DNA from 2 places in the Shewanella sp. 492 genome. Region 2 is predicted to be linked to the other one. Evidence: riboswitches for the same ligand, from Rfam matches in the RefSeq annotation. Region 2 holds a riboswitch; the other holds the start of a gene.
The links. Region 2 has a riboswitch for cobalamin ahead of AC5YBX_RS14225 (ABC transporter ATP-binding protein). Riboswitches for the same ligand answer to the same signal wherever they lie in the genome.
Positions count from the first base shown of each region.

Region 1: another riboswitch for cobalamin. It lies ahead of AC5YBX_RS13350 (TonB-dependent receptor); the one in region 2 lies ahead of AC5YBX_RS14225 (ABC transporter ATP-binding protein).

Region 1 is NZ_CM181702.1:3,018,158-3,026,676, forward strand. It holds gene AC5YBX_RS13340 (HDOD domain-containing protein) at 1-194, opposite strand, end outside; gene AC5YBX_RS13345 (GDSL-type esterase/lipase family protein) at 450-1,061, opposite strand; gene AC5YBX_RS13350 (TonB-dependent receptor) at 1,278-3,251, opposite strand; cobalamin riboswitch at 3,352-3,568, opposite strand; gene AC5YBX_RS13355 (cation:dicarboxylate symporter family transporter) at 3,921-6,089, shown strand; gene AC5YBX_RS13360 (CLCA_X family protein) at 6,099-6,878, opposite strand; gene AC5YBX_RS13365 (acyl-CoA dehydrogenase) at 6,985-8,519, opposite strand, start outside.
Region 2 is NZ_CM181702.1:3,211,364-3,219,882, reverse strand. It holds gene metH (methionine synthase) at 1-3,171, opposite strand, end outside; gene AC5YBX_RS14230 (histidine phosphatase family protein) at 3,499-4,104, shown strand; cobalamin riboswitch at 4,254-4,424, shown strand; gene AC5YBX_RS14225 (ABC transporter ATP-binding protein) at 4,578-5,372, shown strand; gene AC5YBX_RS14220 (FecCD family ABC transporter permease) at 5,372-6,436, shown strand; gene cobT (nicotinate-nucleotide--dimethylbenzimidazole phosphoribosyltransferase) at 6,475-7,503, shown strand; gene AC5YBX_RS14210 (adenosylcobinamide-GDP ribazoletransferase) at 7,566-8,333, shown strand; gene cobU (bifunctional adenosylcobinamide kinase/adenosylcobinamide-phosphate guanylyltransferase) at 8,330-8,519, shown strand, end outside.

The DNA of each region.
Region 1 (8,519 bases), 190 kb from region 2:
GCATTACTGCGATACAGCATGTGAGCTGCCAGTGCAGGATCGGATGAGACAATATCAATCACATTACGAATATCACCGTCGGCAATAATGGCTTTTTTTAACGGGATAAGAATACCACGGCGACCAATGACCTGCTCTTCATTGCCGATAATCGCACGCACTTGAGTGAATACTTGATGCTCAAGATCTGTCATGAGAAATTATTAACCTGATTAATCGTTGTGGCAAATCGCCAATTGTTACCGTCGGATTTACCCATAAAACGCCCGCTGCGGTCAAGTCGATTTGCCACAAATTCAAACTTTAATATAAATAAATCAATTAAGCTTGTTAACTGGGTCATAAATGATGAACTCGCTGAACAAAATAGCAGCAGCGAGTAAAAAGTGAATCTAAATATCCCACTTATTTAGCGCAACATCCGCCCAGCCATGTTATGCCTGAAGCCGTTAAATAGCTCCGGCCTGTTGTAAACGCTGATGCAGATGCACAGCCAACTGACGATAACCGGCATTATTGAGATGAATCGCATCAGATTTTAGCTCGCTCGATTTAAGTAATTCTGCCAGTTTGTCTTCAATAAGGAGTAAGCCATATTGCTCACTTAAACGCTTGTAGAGACTAGCAGGTGTCAGCCAAATCCCTTTTTGAGGCACAGCAATTAAAACAATGGCAATATCACGCTGCTGGGCTTGCTCAATCATTTGCGCTAAATTTAGCTCAACTTGATGCTCACTCATATTACGTAAAAAATCGTTGCCGCCTTGCAGCAATAACACTAAATGAGGTTGAGTGGCATCTAACACCTGTGCAAATCGCTGCGCCCCTTCGCCGCTGGTTTCGCCAGAAATGCCCGCATTAACCACCTCAAGGCCAGTTAAGTTAGCCAGAACACTGGGATAATCGGCTCCGGCACTGGCGCCTACGCCTTGGGTGAGGCTGTCGCCAAAGGCCAAAATACGCCCATGCTGCGGTAATGTTGCTAACGTCTCGCCCTTTTGCGGCAGTAGCCAGGCCAGCAACACGATGGCGATACCCAAGAGTAGCCATTTTAATTTCATCTTTTAACTCCTTGTTTATCGCTTTGCCACTCACAAGACTAACCTGTAATGATTAAGTCTGGCTTAATCAATTTAAGGAGCTGTTAAGCCTGAACCTCACGAGTAATGCTAGCGCTAGCATACACTTACGATAAAATTGCGGCTATAAAAAAGCCAATCAGCAAACCTGATTGGCTTTATCTTACTTTAAGTCACTTGGCGTGCACGCATTACCGCTTAAAAGCGGTAGCTCGCGGTTAAACGCAGCGCGCGGCCAGTCCCCGAGTAATAACCGTTGCCCCATGCACTGTAATAACCTGCGCTAACATACTCTTCATCAAGCAGATTATCGACTCGCAAGCTGGCTAACCACGAGCCGCGAGTATAGTTAAGCGCGACATTGGTGAGCAGGTAATCCGCTAGCTTAGGATCAACATTGGCGTTGTCGCCCTCGATAAAGCGCTCCCCCGTATACAGGCCTTCAACAAACAGTTGCACATGTTCACTGATATCGTAACTGATATAGCCACGACCCGAATGCTTCGCCACCCAAGAGAGTGACTTACCCTCATTAACGCCATCGGTAAATTCGGCATCAATGTAGTTATATTCAAGCCCCAGCAGCACCTGCTGCATGACTTGCCAATCCCAATCTAAACTGACGCCATAACGACGTGATGCATCGGCGTTCACGTTAGCACCAGGGAAACTGCCACCAGTTGGAGTATCGGCGCTAGGGTCGAACACTATTTCATCTTCTAGTTCGAGACGATAGGCACTCACTCGCAGTGTTTGCTGCGCTAGCGTCCAGTCCCACCCCGCTTCATAAGAGCGGCCAGTTTGCGGCTTGAGCCCCTTCACATTGGCCGGGGTATAAGCTTGCTCATCAACCTTGGCAAAGCGGAAATTATCGTCGGCGCGCAGGTAAAAACGCTGAGCGTTGGTAGGACGATAGTTAATCCCAAGTTCAAATGCGTGGGCATCTTGATCCAACTCAATGCCGTTAGCGTAGGCGCTGGGATCGCGCAGATCGTCGGTCACCTCGGCATAACGCCCCCCCACAATGTAACTGACACTTTGAGTCAGTGGCACAGTGGCTTGCACATAGGCACTGATCTGCTTTTGCACGTTTTCACGGCCACTACTAAACACCGACTCACCACGGCTTAAATCGAGCCCGCTCACTAAGGTTAACGGCCCGTTGCCAGTGGTAAAGTTAGCAATCGCCTTAGGGTTAAACTCTAGTAATGAGCGCGTATCACGGCGGTTGCTGCCCCAGCTATTGAGGCCAGTGATTAAGGTGTCGGCATAATTAATATCCGCCCCAAGCTCCCACTGCTGATTGAGTTGACGCTGGTAGCCCGAACGCAGCGCCGTGGTCATCTCATGCAGATAACTGTCATAGGCCCCTGGGGCGCTGGCATTTGATTGGCGTGGGTCTTGTTCAATCTGCTCAAGGGTTAATGCACCAGCCAATTCTCGACGGTTGTCATAGTAACTGCTTTCGGCAAAAAAGTGCTGCGCATCGTCTTGATACTGCAAGCGCCCTAATAACGATGAGGTTTCATTCGCGTTATGGTCGCGATAGTTATCCCCTTGGTTATAACTGGCCGCACCATAAAAACGCCAATTAGCGTTTATCGCCCCTGACACATCAAGGTTACCTTCATAGGTATCAAAACTGCCCCCAGAAAGCTGCACGCTGCCACCACTGCCCTGTGGCGCCTTGGTGATGATGTTAATCACACCACCCACCGCCTGATCGCCATATAACACCCCCGCACTCCCGGACATGATCTCGATGCGCTCAACTTGATTAAGGGCAATAGCGCTGATGCTTGGGGCGGCAATATCAATATTGTTCAATCGACGTCCATCAATCAAAATCAAGGTATTACTCGCCGCTTGGCTAGCACTAAAGCCCCGCAGTGCAAATACGGCTCCGGTGTTTGAATCAGAAATCTGTATACCACTTTGACCGCGTAACACTTCGGTTAAACTCGTTGCGCCACTCATCTCAATCGCCGCGGCATCAATCACATTGACGTTAGCGGCAATATTGAGAGGGGTACTGACATTGCGACCAATAACGGTAATGGTCTCACCGATATTGATTTGCGCAGAGGGGTCATTTTGCGCCGTCACTGAAAACGCAGAAAAACTAAATAAACCGCCAATTAACAGGGCGATAGCTGTAGGTTGTGTACCCATTTACCTTTAACTCCTAAAAGGGAAACGGGGCAAGAGGTCACGACTTCACGCCGCCGGATAGACGATATGAGGTCGCATTTCGAGATCTGCCCGCCGAAATCTCAAAATCACCTTAAGGGCCGGTCTCCGGACTGAGGATAGGTATAAACCCAAACTGCGGTTGATACGACAAGACTAAGTTTTTTTAACGCTTAGTTATAGCAAGCGCACCCAGCTTTCACCTTTCACCGTTGCGGGGGCAGTGCCAGATTTTCACAGGCTTCCCGATTATCCCATTGCGACTGACGCAACTGGGCACCACAAAAGATTGACTCGAATTTGGTTACCTATAACGGCAATGCACAACTGTTATTCCATACAAAGTGGCATCGCCGTCAAGACCGCGGGCATTATAGACGTCTAAACGGATAAAAGTCTAACAAAGCATGTTAAGTCAGTGTCATACAAATCACCGCTCACATCGGTTTACGACAGTAAGTCGCTTCGCCATTGACGTTAGTAATGATAATTTTTAACACAAATAAATCACCATACTGACAATAATCACTGTTAACCCTTTATCCTCCCTTGCTACAGACCCTATAATAAACAACCAGTAAGCGATTATTTACCCACCAGTCATTGTCGTCATCTAGCCGGCATTATCGACTACTCAAATGGAATCAACCTGTGCTAACAAAACTGCGCGCGATGCAAAGCTCCACCCAGATGATAGTGGCCATGTTTATAGGCTTTGGCGTGGGCTTGTTTTTTGGCGAGTCCGTCGGCTGGCTCAGTAATATTGGCACCAGCGTCATTCTGTTAATGCAGATGACGGTACTGCCCTTTATTTTGGTTTCTCTCATTGGCGGTATCGGCAAACTTAAGCGCACCACCGCCAGTTTAATTTTTAGCCGCGCTGGCGTCATCATGTTACTGCTGTGGCTAATGGGCTTAGTGTTGGTGGCCCTCATGCCGCTGTCATTTCCTTTTGTTGAAACGGCCTCTTTTTTCAGCACCAGCATTGTCGAGCCCACGACTCCTATCGATTACTTTAAGCTGTATATTCCGGCCAACCCGTTTGAGTCGATGGCGGCGGGCTATGTGCCTGCCATGGTGGTGTTCAGTATCGCCATGGGGCTGGCGCTCATTGGCATGGAGGGCGAAAACAAACAGCTTATCATCACCTTTATGCATACCTGTAGCGAGATATTCTCTAAGATCACTCAGGCGCTGGTACGGGTCTTGCCGATAGGGATTTTTGCCATGTCGGCCTCGGCGGCGGGCACGATGGGAGTCGATGAATTTGCCAGTATGCAGGTGTATCTCATCAGCTATTTTGTGCTTTGTTTACTGCTCACTTTCTGGCTGTTGCCGTGGATCATCGCCTCACTCACCCCAGTGACCTATGCCCAAGCGCTGCGCATCGCAAAATCGAGCGTGGTCACCGCATTCGCGACCGGCAATATTTTTATCGTGATCCCTGTGATTGTCGACGAATGTAAGCAGATCATGCGCGAACATGAAAGCCTCAGCGATGACGCCGAAACCCTAATTGAAATTTTGGTGCCCATCGCCTTTACCTTTCCCAATATCGGTAAACTGACGGTCATTTTGTTTGTGCTGTTTGCCGGCTGGTTTAACGGCACTCCGGTGGACATTAGCGAGCTACCGTCACTGTCGATTAGCGGTCTGCTCTCTCTATTTGGTAGCGTCTATGTCGCCATCCCTTTTATGTTGGACTTACTGCATCTGCCGCAAGATCTGTTTCAACTGTTTGTGATGTCAGGCTTTATTACCGGAAAATTTAACTCTATAGCCGCCGTTATGTACCTATTTGCCTTAACACTACTCACGGTATCCCTATTTGAGCGGCGTTTAAGACTGCGCCCACCACAACTGCTGAAATTAAGTATTGGCGTCGTCGTAAGCGTCGCCTTGACCTTAGTGGTGAGCCGAGTGGGTATGGGCATGTTGATCCACAGCCCTGATGTCACCAGCGGCGTAATTGCCAATATGCAGGTGGCCGATAAAGTGCCGACTATCGTTAAAAAACAGTTCCCAGTCCTCGGCAAAACGCCAAGCGCCCCAATCGCCAATGTGCAAACCATCCGCCAACGCGGAGTACTAAAGGTGGGTTACATCCCCAGCAATGTGCCTTTTAGCTACTATAATAATGCCGCCCAATTAGTGGGGTTTGACAGCGCAATGGCCAGTAAACTCGCCGAAGATTTAGGGGTAAAAGTGGAGTTTATTCCTTTTCATAAAGATCACTTGGCCGAGTCACTCAAGGCGGGCTTTTTCGATATTGCCATGTCAGGCTTAGCCATGGATATCAACCAAATGGATCAGCTGAGCTATGTTGACCCTGTGCTCAAATTAAATTTAGCTATCGCCACCAAAGACCATAAGGTCAACAGTTTTAAACGCAAACAATCGATTTTAACGCTGCAAAATACCACCATCGCCTATGTAGAGCACAGTGACATTATCGAAGAAGCCAAGGCCAACTACCCCAACCTCACCTTTGTTAAAATTGACGGTTATAAAACCTTTTTTAGGCAGAAGTCCGATAAATATGATGCGGTAGTGATCAGCGCCGAAGCCGGTTCAGCTTGGACCTTATTCTTCCCCGGTTACGGCATTGCCTTGCTCGAAAGTAAGGTGCAATATCCGGTGGCTTATGCGGTCGCCCAAGACAATCAATCGCTACTCAATTACGTCAATAACTGGCAGAAGCTACGCAAAGTCGATGGCCACCAGCAGCGGCTGTATAACTATTGGATGCTAGGCCAAGGCGCCATAGAAGATAAACCGCGCTGGTCTATCATTCGTGATGTCTTACATTGGGTGGAGTAATGAACGGCCTTATTGGCGCGCTAATGCTTCGCCTAGAGGTTCAAAATAGTTAAGCAATTGCTGAAAAATCTGCTCGCGGTGCACCAGATCAGGATAGCCTCCGCTGTTCGCGAGATCTGAATTTAAGGTTTCATCGACTAAGTAGGGGTTGTCGACCTCTGGATGGCTCTCAATACAGGCTTCAAAGGCCCGTGCCATCAACTCGGTTGGCTTAGCAAAATAGTAGCGCTGATACTGTTTATCTAAGGCAACGGCACGGGTCACAAAGTCGTGGCTGTCTTGGCCATCGGCACTTAATAAACAGGTTTGAAATACATGGGCTAAGCGCTGATTTAGCGGGTGGTTAATCGGCTCGACATCGGCTAACCAACAACTACTGGCAAAGGCGATACCAGCGGTGCGCACCTGATAGGCTTTCGGCGCAATATAATGGTCAAAGGCATGCCAAAACTCATGGGCAAGCGCCCCCGCGCCAGCATTTTTTGCCAGCGCTAACTCTCGGTGAGCTGGCATATAATGGGCTTGAACGCCCATTTGACCACCAGTGCCAAAGGCTAAGTTAAGGCTTTGGCGCAGCCCCATTGCGCAAGGCGGCAGCTTGAGCATAAAGGCCAGATCGGCAAAGGCATCAAAGATCAAATTGGCCGCCTTATGCTTTTCGTCGGTCTCAACCCAACTGCCAAGGCGAATATGATTAAGGCCAAAGACCTCTTTAATGTCATTAAAGCTGACCTGTTCACCACCGCGGTAATCGGGCCCTCGCCTTCGATAGGCTTTACGGCTTAACACTGAATATCCTTCAAATAAAAATCAAATTGTAACAGCGATAGCGCCCAGTAAAAAGCCGCCCTAGTGGCGGCTTGGTATTAATGGCATGACAGCTTATAACAAGCCATTAATTTGCTAATTTCAACTCGACTCTGTCATCGACTAGGTTCATGTTGAAATCAAACTCATCGACACGGATCGCGCGCTCACGCTTGAGGTTATAATCTTGCAGCTGCTTATGTTCACCCGGGGTGATAACACCGGCATCAAGCGCGGCATCTAAGGTTAAGGCAAACTTCACGCCGCTTTTAAAGGTGCGTTGTTTCAAGCCCTTTTTCACCTTAGCCAGTAGCGGCAAACAAGCAATCTTGGCTAAATAAGCCTGCTCGTTAATGTAGTTACCATCGCCCGCTACAGGTTTAACTAGATGGGTTAATTGACGCTTAAAGCCAGTATTTAACTGCGCCTGATGAGCCAACTCGCGCACGAGGTCATCATTGATTTTCCTCATCTTAGGTGAGTATGTCACTGTGATGAGTTTCATCAATTGACGCGTCGGCGCCGATGGGAAGTTATCGAGGAAATCCAGCAAGGCTTTTTCTGCATTGCACAAGGCCCAGCGGGTCGCGTAATGGAAATACGGCGCGGCCTCAGCGCGGCTCGCGGCAGACACCTTCTGCTCGTAATAACGGATAGCAGCCATTGCCGCATACAGGTAGCTCATGACATCGCCCAAACGGGCAGACAACATCTCAGCCTGCTTGAGCTTGCCACCCAATACCAGTAACGAGAAATCGGCATACACCGCCAGCTTAGAGGCGAGCTTATGAACCGACTTTTCATATTCAATCACCTCACCCAAACCGGATGTCGCATTAGCTGTAAAAGGCAGCAAACCAAGACGGAAGGCGCGCAAGCTATTGTTAACGCTATAACCCACCGTTTGTCTAAATATACGATTAAAGGTCTTATCGGCATCGGCGGCATCGCTATGAATCGACTCCACCATGCTTTGCAAATGGGGATGACAGCGCATCACACCTTGACCAAAAATCATCAAGTTACGAGTAAGAATATTGGCACCTTCAACCGTAATCGCGATAGGCTGCGCCACATAACCTGACGCTAAGGTATTTTGTGGGCCACGCTGAATCGCTTTACCCGCCTGAATATCCATCGCCGAGTTCAATACATCACGGCCGATCTCGGTCATATGGTATTTGGCTATAGCGGTAACAACCGATGGTTTTAGCCCAAGGCCTAGGCCTTCGGTGGTCAATACACGCATCGCCTCTTGCAGATAGGTTTTACCCGCGATATCGGCCAGCTTCTCTTGAATCCCCTCAAACTGACCAATGGATAGACCAAACTGCTCACGCACCGCGGCGTATTCAGCCGACGACTTAAATGCCGCCTGACTGACTGACACCCCAAGTGCGGGTAATGAAATACCACGCCCAGCGCCCAAACACGCCACTAGCATCTGCCAACCACGGCCGATATTTTGTTGGCCACCGATGATAAATTCCATCGGAATAAATACGTTCTCGCCGCGAGTCGTGCCGTTATAAAAACGGCATCCCATAGGATCATGACGATTACCCAGCTGCACGCCCGGATGCGACTTAGGAATAAGCGCACAAGTGATCCCGAGCATCTCTT
Region 2 (8,519 bases):
CAAACAAAAGTTATCGTTGCCTACGCGCTCTATCTGCATCCGCAGGTGGTGGGTCGTCATCTCCACTGTGGTGCGGGTTTCGTCGGTGTAGAGCTCAATATCATCGTGGTTAACGGTATTGGCAGGGAACAGGCCGATAACGGCTTTGGCGGTAAGCCATTTTTCGTCGATGATCTGCTTAAGCATGGCTTTACCATCGGCGAATAGCTTACGGGCTTCTTCACCGACCACCTTGTCGTCCAAGATCTTCGGGAAATGGCCATGCAGTTCCCAGCTACGGAAAAACGGGGTCCAGTCGATACGCTCGACTAAGTCTTCCAATGGGTAGTCATCGAACACCTGACGCCCTAGTTGATTAGGGACAAATGGGGTGTAATTGGCCCAATCGTGCTGGCAGCGGTTGTCGCGCGCGGCGGCAATGGGGATGATCTGTTTGCGTTTTTCTTGTGAGTTACGCTTGTCGCGCATCATCTGATATTCATCATAGGTGGCATCGATAGTGGCTTGACGCGTCTCATTGCTGATAAGTTTCGATACCATAGGCACGGCGCGTGATGCGTCGGCAATATAGATGGCGCCCGTTGGAGCGTGGGGCGCGATTTTAACCGCGGTATGAATTTTCGAGCAGGTCGCGCCGCCAATGATCGACGGGATAGTAAGCCCGGCCTTATGGAAGGCTTTAACGTTGTGCACCATCTCATCGAGACTCGGGGTGATTAAGCCTGACATGCCGATGATATCGACATTTTCCGCCTTGGCGACCTCGATGATCTTCTCAACGGGGACCATCACCCCAAGATCGATCACCTCATAGCCATTACAGGCCAGCACCACGCCGACGATGTTCTTACCGATATCGTGCACGTCACCTTTAACGGTGACCATCAAGATTTTACCGTTAGACTGACCTTCGACTTTTTCCAGTTCGATATAGGGGTTTAAGTAGGCGACCGCTTTTTTCATTACTCGCGCCGATTTGACCACTTGGGGCAAAAACATCTTGCCCGAACCAAAGAGATCGCCGACCACGTTCATGCCATCCATGAGCGGCCCTTCAATCACATCCAGTGGCCGAGTCGCCTGCTGTCTTGCTTCTTCGGTGTCTTCATCGATAAAGTCGGTAATGCCTTTCACTAGGGCATGGGCAAGACGTTTGCTCACCTCCCAGCTGCGCCACTCTAAATCTTCTTTCTTAGCCACTTGGCTGCCATCACCGCGAAACTTCTCGGCGACCTCAAGTAGTTGCTCGGTGTTATTTGAATCTGCCACTGGGCAGGGCAGGTTTTGCACTACCGCTTCAACGCGCGCTTTTAACTCGCTGTCGATATCGTCATAAATCGCCAGCTGACCCGCGTTGACGATACCCATGTCCATCCCCGCTTGAATCGCATGATAGAGGAACACGGCATGAATCGCCTCACGCACCGGGTTGTTACCACGGAATGAGAACGACACGTTCGATACCCCGCCCGAGATCATCGCGTGGGGTAGGGTGCGTTTGATCTCACGAGTGGCTTCAATAAAGTCGACAGCGTAGTTGTCATGCTCGTCAATACCGGTAGCAATGGCAAAGATGTTGGGGTCGAAAATAATATCTTCTGGCGGGAAGCCCACCTTATCGACTAACACCCGATAGGCGCGGGTACAGATCTCGATCTTACGTGCCTTGGTGTCTGCCTGACCTTGCTCATCGAACGCCATGATGATGGCCGCGGCGCCATAACGTTTAACCAATTTGGCGTGGTGAATAAATTGCGCTTCGCCCTCTTTCAACGAGATGGAGTTGACTATGCCTTTGCCTTGAATGCACTTAAGGCCTGCCTCTATCACTTCCCATTTAGAGGAGTCGATCATAATCGGCACCCGGCTGATATCGGGCTCAGAGGCGATAAGGTTAAGGAATTTCTGCATCACCTCGACGCCGTCGAGCATGCCTTCATCCATGTTGATGTCGATGATCTGGGCGCCGTTTTCTACCTGCTCACGTGCGACGCTGAGGGCGGTTTCATATTCGCCATTTTTGATCAGCCGTAAAAAGGCAGCCGAGCCGGTGACATTGGTGCGCTCGCCCACGTTCACAAACAGCGAGTTGGCATCTATGGTCAGTGGCTCAAGCCCCGACAAGCGGCAAGCCACTGGGATGTCTGGCAGCGCCCGCGGCGCATGGGAGATAACCGCCTCGCGAATGGCGCTAATATGGGCCGGTGTACTACCACAGCAGCCGCCAATAATGTTTAAAAAGCCCTCTTGTGCCCACTCACCGATAACGCTTGCCATCTCTTCGGGGCTTTCATCATAGCCACCAAACTCATTAGGCAGCCCCGCATTGGGGTGCGCCGACACATAACATTCGGCAATTTTTGACAACTCTTGCACGTAGGGGCGTAGCTCTTGCGGACCAAGGGCGCAGTTAAGACCAATCGACAGTGGCTTAACGTGGCGCAGCGAGTTGTAAAAGGCTTCGGTGGTTTGCCCTGTGAGGGTGCGGCCCGAGGCATCGGTGATGGTGCCAGAGATCATGATGGGCACGCGCAGCTCAAGCTGTTCAAATACCGTTTCTATAGCAAACAACGCGGCTTTGGCGTTGAGGGTATCGAAGATGGTTTCCACCATGATGATATCGGCGCCGCCTTTAAGCAGCGCCTCAATCGACTCAATATAGGCATCGACCAGCTCATCGAAGCTGACATTACGGTAACCGGGATCGTTAACATCTGGGCTAATCGAGCAGGTGCGGTTGGTGGGGCCAAGTACCCCGGCAACATAACACGCGCGCCCTGTTTCAGCGCTGATCTCGTCGGCCGCAGCGCGGGCAAGGCGTGCACCTTCAAGGTTAATTTCAACAGACACCTCCTGCATCTCGTAGTCGGCCATGGCGATACGAGTGGCGTTAAAGGTATTGGTCTCGATGATATCGGCGCCAGCGAGTAGGTACTGTTTATGGATAGCTTTGATAATGGCGGGCTGAGTCAGAACCAGCAGATCGTTATTACCTTTGACATCGCAGGGCCAGTCTTTAAAACGCTCGCCGCGAAAGTCGGCTTCCTCAAGCTTATGATCTTGGATCATGGTGCCCATGGCGCCGTCGAGAATTAAAATACGTGATTCGAGCTGCTCGGTGATCTGCGCTGTTATCTGTCTTATTGGGGTAACAGGGGGTCGGGTCGCCATAAAATTCTACCTATATCCTACTCGATGCATGTCCACGACTGCTGATGCAGTGCGACGAGGGTGTGATCACCCTGCTATTATTTTTAGATGTATAAACGTATAGACGTCTATAGTAATTGCTATAGTAAGCGACTTATTAGGCTAAGGGCAAGTCAAAAGAGTATCAGTTTTCCCCCTCGTTAGCCCAGTGGCTTATAGGCTGCAGCTTAGCCTGTGGGTGATGTTTGTTTTGGCGCAATTGCAGCCCACGGGCAGTGTTGCCCATATTGCATTGGCGCGCCGTCTCGGCGTATGCTGCCACGGCATGACAAATATCAAGGTAAGCCAATGACACAAACGATTTTTTATTTAATGCGCCATGGTCAGTGCGAGGGGGGCAATGTGCTGCGAGGCCGAAGCGACCAGCCTTTGAGTGAGCTGGGATTTGCCCAGATGCAACTGGCCTGTGCGACTAAATTACCCGAGACGATAGATGCGCTGGTGAGCTCCCCCTTGAGCCGCTGCCAAGTGTTTGCCGAGTATTATGCCAATAAACAGCAGTTACCTTGCTCAGTTGAGGCGGGTTTGATGGAGATTGATTTTGGCCGCTGGGACGGTGAGGCGCTTGATACCTTGTTTGCTGAGCATAGCGAGGCGCTTAACGCCTACTGGCAAGATCCTTTGCGTGCGCCATTGCCAGGCAGTGAGCCGCTAGATGTCTTTGAGCAGCGGGTCGAGACCTGTATCGAGCAAGTGTTACATAGACACAGTGGCAAAACCCTGCTGCTTGTCACCCATGGTGGGGTTATCCGCCATTTGATGGGGCTGGCGCTGGGGATCCGCGGCGAAGTGGGCTTCTATACCCAGTTAAGTCTCGATTATGGCAGTGTGGTTAAGTTAAGCCACTTGGTCGATAACGATGGTAAAGGCTATTGGCGCTTACATTGGGGTTAATGCCTAAGCTGAGTGCGCGTTAGTTATCAGCGTTTGTCGTCAACCAGCGCGGCAAATACAAAAGGTGGTTTGCCTCTTAGGGGAAATACCGCATAATAGCCAACAATTTTAGGTGTCTAGCATACAGATGACGCCGAGCGTAAGGTGTTGAGCAGCGACTCACTTAACGTGGGTCGAGTAACTCAAACTTAATGGGGAATTGGGGAGTGACCTAAGGTCATCAGCCCAAACTGTGCCCGCAACTGTGAGTGTGTTGAGTAAGGCAATTGGCCTTGTCTGCAACCACAAGTCAGGATACCTGCCTTACGCTATAGCCTAATGACTCAAGCGGGTGACTTGAGGGAGCTAAAGATGAACAACCGACTTGGGGCGTTAGCCCCGCTTGGCAGCGGCAGGTCGACACCTGCGCGGTCGCAACACACTTTACCCTATTACTTTGCGGCTTGGATGATGAGCCTGTGACGTCAATCCCTATGGCGTTATCTGCCCAACACCTTAGTTGGCACGCGGGCGAGCGCGCCATTTTGGCTGATGTCAGTGTCGAACTGCCCCAAGGCCAAATGCTGGGGATCATCGGCCCTAATGGCGCCGGTAAATCCACCTTACTGCGCTGTCTATATCGTTATTTGACCCCAAGCCAAGGGGATATCACCTTATTTGGCCGAGCGGTGGGCGACTTTTCGGCGCGATCCTTTGCCCAGCAAGTGGCGGTGGTGCTGCAAGACACGCCGCACCATTTTGACATGACCACGGCGCAGCTGGTGGCGCTAGGGTTGACGCCCCATAAGGGGGCGTTTTCGCTCACCAGCGACCAAGACAAGCACGATGTGCGCCGCGCCTTAGCCACAGTAGGTTTAACCGCGTTGGCCGACCAAGGGTATGAGCAACTTTCTGGCGGCGAGAAACAACGGGCGTTAATCGCCCGCGCCATAGTGCAAAAGCCCAAGCTGTTGATCCTCGATGAGCCCACTAATCATTTAGATATCCGTTATCAAATACAGATCTTAGAGCTACTGCGTAGCTTAGAGATGACGGTGGTTATCTCGATCCATGACCTTAATTTAGCCAGCGCCCTGTGTGACCAATTGCTGCTGCTCGACCAAGGCCACGCAGTTGCCCAAGGCCGCCCAAATGAGGTGTTGACCGAGCAGCGTATTGCCGAGGTCTTTGAGGTGTGCTGCCAAGTGAGCCCGCACCCACAACACGGTAATCCGCAAATTAATTACTTTTATGGCTACCATAATGTCACCCAAGGGGAGACGCCATGATGCGCTCGCCCGGATTATCGGCCAGCGAGCGCCTTTGGCGCGGCCTGCTATTGGTCACAGGGTTTGGGGGATTAAGCCTAATGACGCCGCTGTTAGCCGCCAGTTTTGGTGCGGCGCACATCGACTTTAACCAAGTGGTCGATGTGGTGCTGGCCACCCTTGGCGGTGAGCGTCCAAGCAGCGTCACCGCCCGCATTGTGATGGAGCTGCGGATGCCGCGCATCGCGCTGGCGTTTATCGCCGGTTTTGGTTTAGCCATCGCCGGCGCCGTGCTGCAAACTGTGACCCGCAATCCACTGGCCGACCCTTATCTTTTTGGCATCTCTTCTGGCGCCTCCTTTGGTGCCGTAGTGGTGCTTACCCTGTTTGGCGGTGCGGGCGCGCTATCGAACGCCTTATCCATATCATGGCTTGGCAGCGTCAGCCTGCCGGTGGGCGCCTTTATTGGCGCCAGTCTCGCAGTGCTGATGGTATTGGCCTTGTGCGGCCGCGCCATGAGCACTCAAATCGAGCGCATGCTGCTTTCTGGGGTGGCGATCTCCTTTATGTTTGGTGCGCTCACCAGTTTATTACTCTATTTTTCGGGCCCTCAGGCGGCCGCCTCTGTGCTGTTTTGGAGCTTGGGCAGTTTTGCCAAGGCCAGTTGGTCTGGCTTGGGGCTGCCCTTGTTGGTGGTGGCCGGTGCAACTGTGATCATATTGCTGTTTAAACGCCAGATAGTTGCCATGAAAGCCGGTGATGAAACCGCCCACACTTTAGGGATCGATGTGCAGCGCCTGCGCCTAGCCATGTTGCTTTTGTGCTCGTTAATCACTGCCGTGCTGGTGGCTAACTGTGGCGGAATCGGCTTTGTAGGTTTGATGATCCCGCATATGGTGCGCCTGTTGCTGCCTGGTCGCTTCGCCTTGTTGACCACAGGGTTGGTGGGCGGGCTGTTTATGATCTGGGTCGATGTATTAGCCCGTTGCTTGCTGAGTTACCAAGAGCTGCCTATCGGCATTATTACCGCGGTGATCGGCAGTGTGTTTTTCTTGTTTATTTTAGGCAGCAAGCGCCGCGGCTAAAGACGAGGCCAGCTGCAGACCCGTTAAGGATATAACCCATGTTTAGCGTAACGCCGGTGAACCACCAATTTGATGGCGAGATTCAGCAAAAAATCGATTGTAAAACCAAGCCATTAGGCGCATTGGGCCGACTCGAACCCTTGGCGCTGCAAGTGGCGCAGGTGCTGGGGGCAACGTGCCCGACTATTAAGCAGCCTAAGCTGCTGGTGTTTGCCGGCGATCACGGTATTGCCTGCGCGGGCGTGTCGATTGCCCCTAGCGAAGTGACCACCCAGATGGTGCTTAATTTTCTGCATGGCGGCGCGGCCATCAATGTGTTTTGTGCCCAAGCAGGCTTTGCGATGGAGGTGATCGATTGTGGTATAGCCCATCCAGTTACAGGCCATGAGGCACTTATCGATCAGCGCCTTGGCGCCGGCACGCGCGCGTTTCATCTCGAGGCGGCCATGTCAGCTTCCTGTGTTGAGCAAGGCTTTGCTATGGCGAAGGCGCGGGTGGCCTTGCATCATGACAATGGTACAAATCTCATTGCTTTTGGCGAGATGGGCATTGGCAATACCTCATCGGCGGCGGCGATTATGGCGGCGCTCTTACCTGTGGATGTCGCCGCTTGTGTTGGGCGCGGCACTGGTATCGACAGCGAAACCTTGCAGCGTAAACAGGCCTTAATCACTCAAGCCATACAGCTACATCAAGGGCAATTAAACACACCACAGCAGATATTGGCGGCGCTGGGCGGTTTTGAAATTGTGCAGATGACCGGTGCCATGTTGGCGGCGGCCGAGCTGAAAATGCTGATCTTGGTCGATGGCTTTATTGCCACCACCGCCGCATTACTGGCGGTGACCATCGCCCCTGCGGCGCGTGATTACATGATTTTTGCCCATCAATCAGATGAGGCTGGGCATCAGTTGATGCTGCAACATCTGCAAGCTGAGCCGCTATTACAGTTAGAGATGCGTTTAGGTGAAGGCACAGGGGCGGCGCTGGCCTTACCCTTAGTGCGCGCTGCTGCGGCGTTTTATAACGAGATGGCGAGCCTGCAAGATGTTGGCATCGCGATTTAATCCATTTAACCAGCGATTTAGAACATTGCACTAAACAGGGCAAGCGGACGGGAGTGAAGCAGATGCTGCATAAAGAGTTAAGCCTATTTTTGATTGCCATGGGCTTTTTTACCCGCATTTCTATGCCTCGCTGGGTCGAGGTTAACGGCCAGCGGCTCAATCAGGCGAGCCGTTACTTTGGCTTGGTGGGCGTGCTGGTAGGGGCGATAAGCGCGCTGGTTTATACGCTGGCCAGCATGGTGCTGCCCAGCAGCGTTGCCATCATCTTGGCGATGGTAACCAGTGTGCTGGTGACTGGCGGCTTTCATGAAGATGGCCTCGCCGATACCGCCGACGGTTTTGGCGGTGGCTGGACGCTGGCAGATAAGCTCAACATCATGAAAGACTCGCGGGTCGGCACCTATGGCTTGTTGGCCTTAGTGTTTGCGCTGTTGTTTAAGTTTGTGCTGCTCAGCGAAATCGCCCTGTATCAGGCCGATTTAGTGGCGGCGGCGCTGATAGTGGCCCATTGCCTTAGCCGAGTCGTGGCGGCGTCGCTGATTTTTTCTGAGCCTTATGTGCGTGAAGATGCCAGCAGTAAGAGTAAGCCGCTGGCACAATCGCAAACCGTCAATGAGTTGCTGATATTGCTGGCCAGCGGAGTGATCACCTTATGGGTGGCGGGCATCGCCAATGCGCTGAGTTTGTGCGCCTTGCTGTTGCTGGTGCGTTACCTGCTTATCCGCGGTTTTAGGCGTCAAATTGGTGGCTACACGGGCGATACCTTAGGCGCGGCGCAGCAGGTGGCAGAGCTTACCTGTTACCTGTTTATCTTGGCCATCACCCTATGATCCATTTGGTATTAGGTGGTGCGCGCAGTGGTAAATCCAGCCATGGTGTGGCGTTGGTATCGCACTATGTTGCCCGCGGCTCCGAGGCGTTATTTATCGCTACTGCCCAGGCCTTTGACGATGAGATGACGGCGCGGATTGCACGTCATCAAGCCGAGCGTGCGGGCGATGAGATTGCATGGCGCA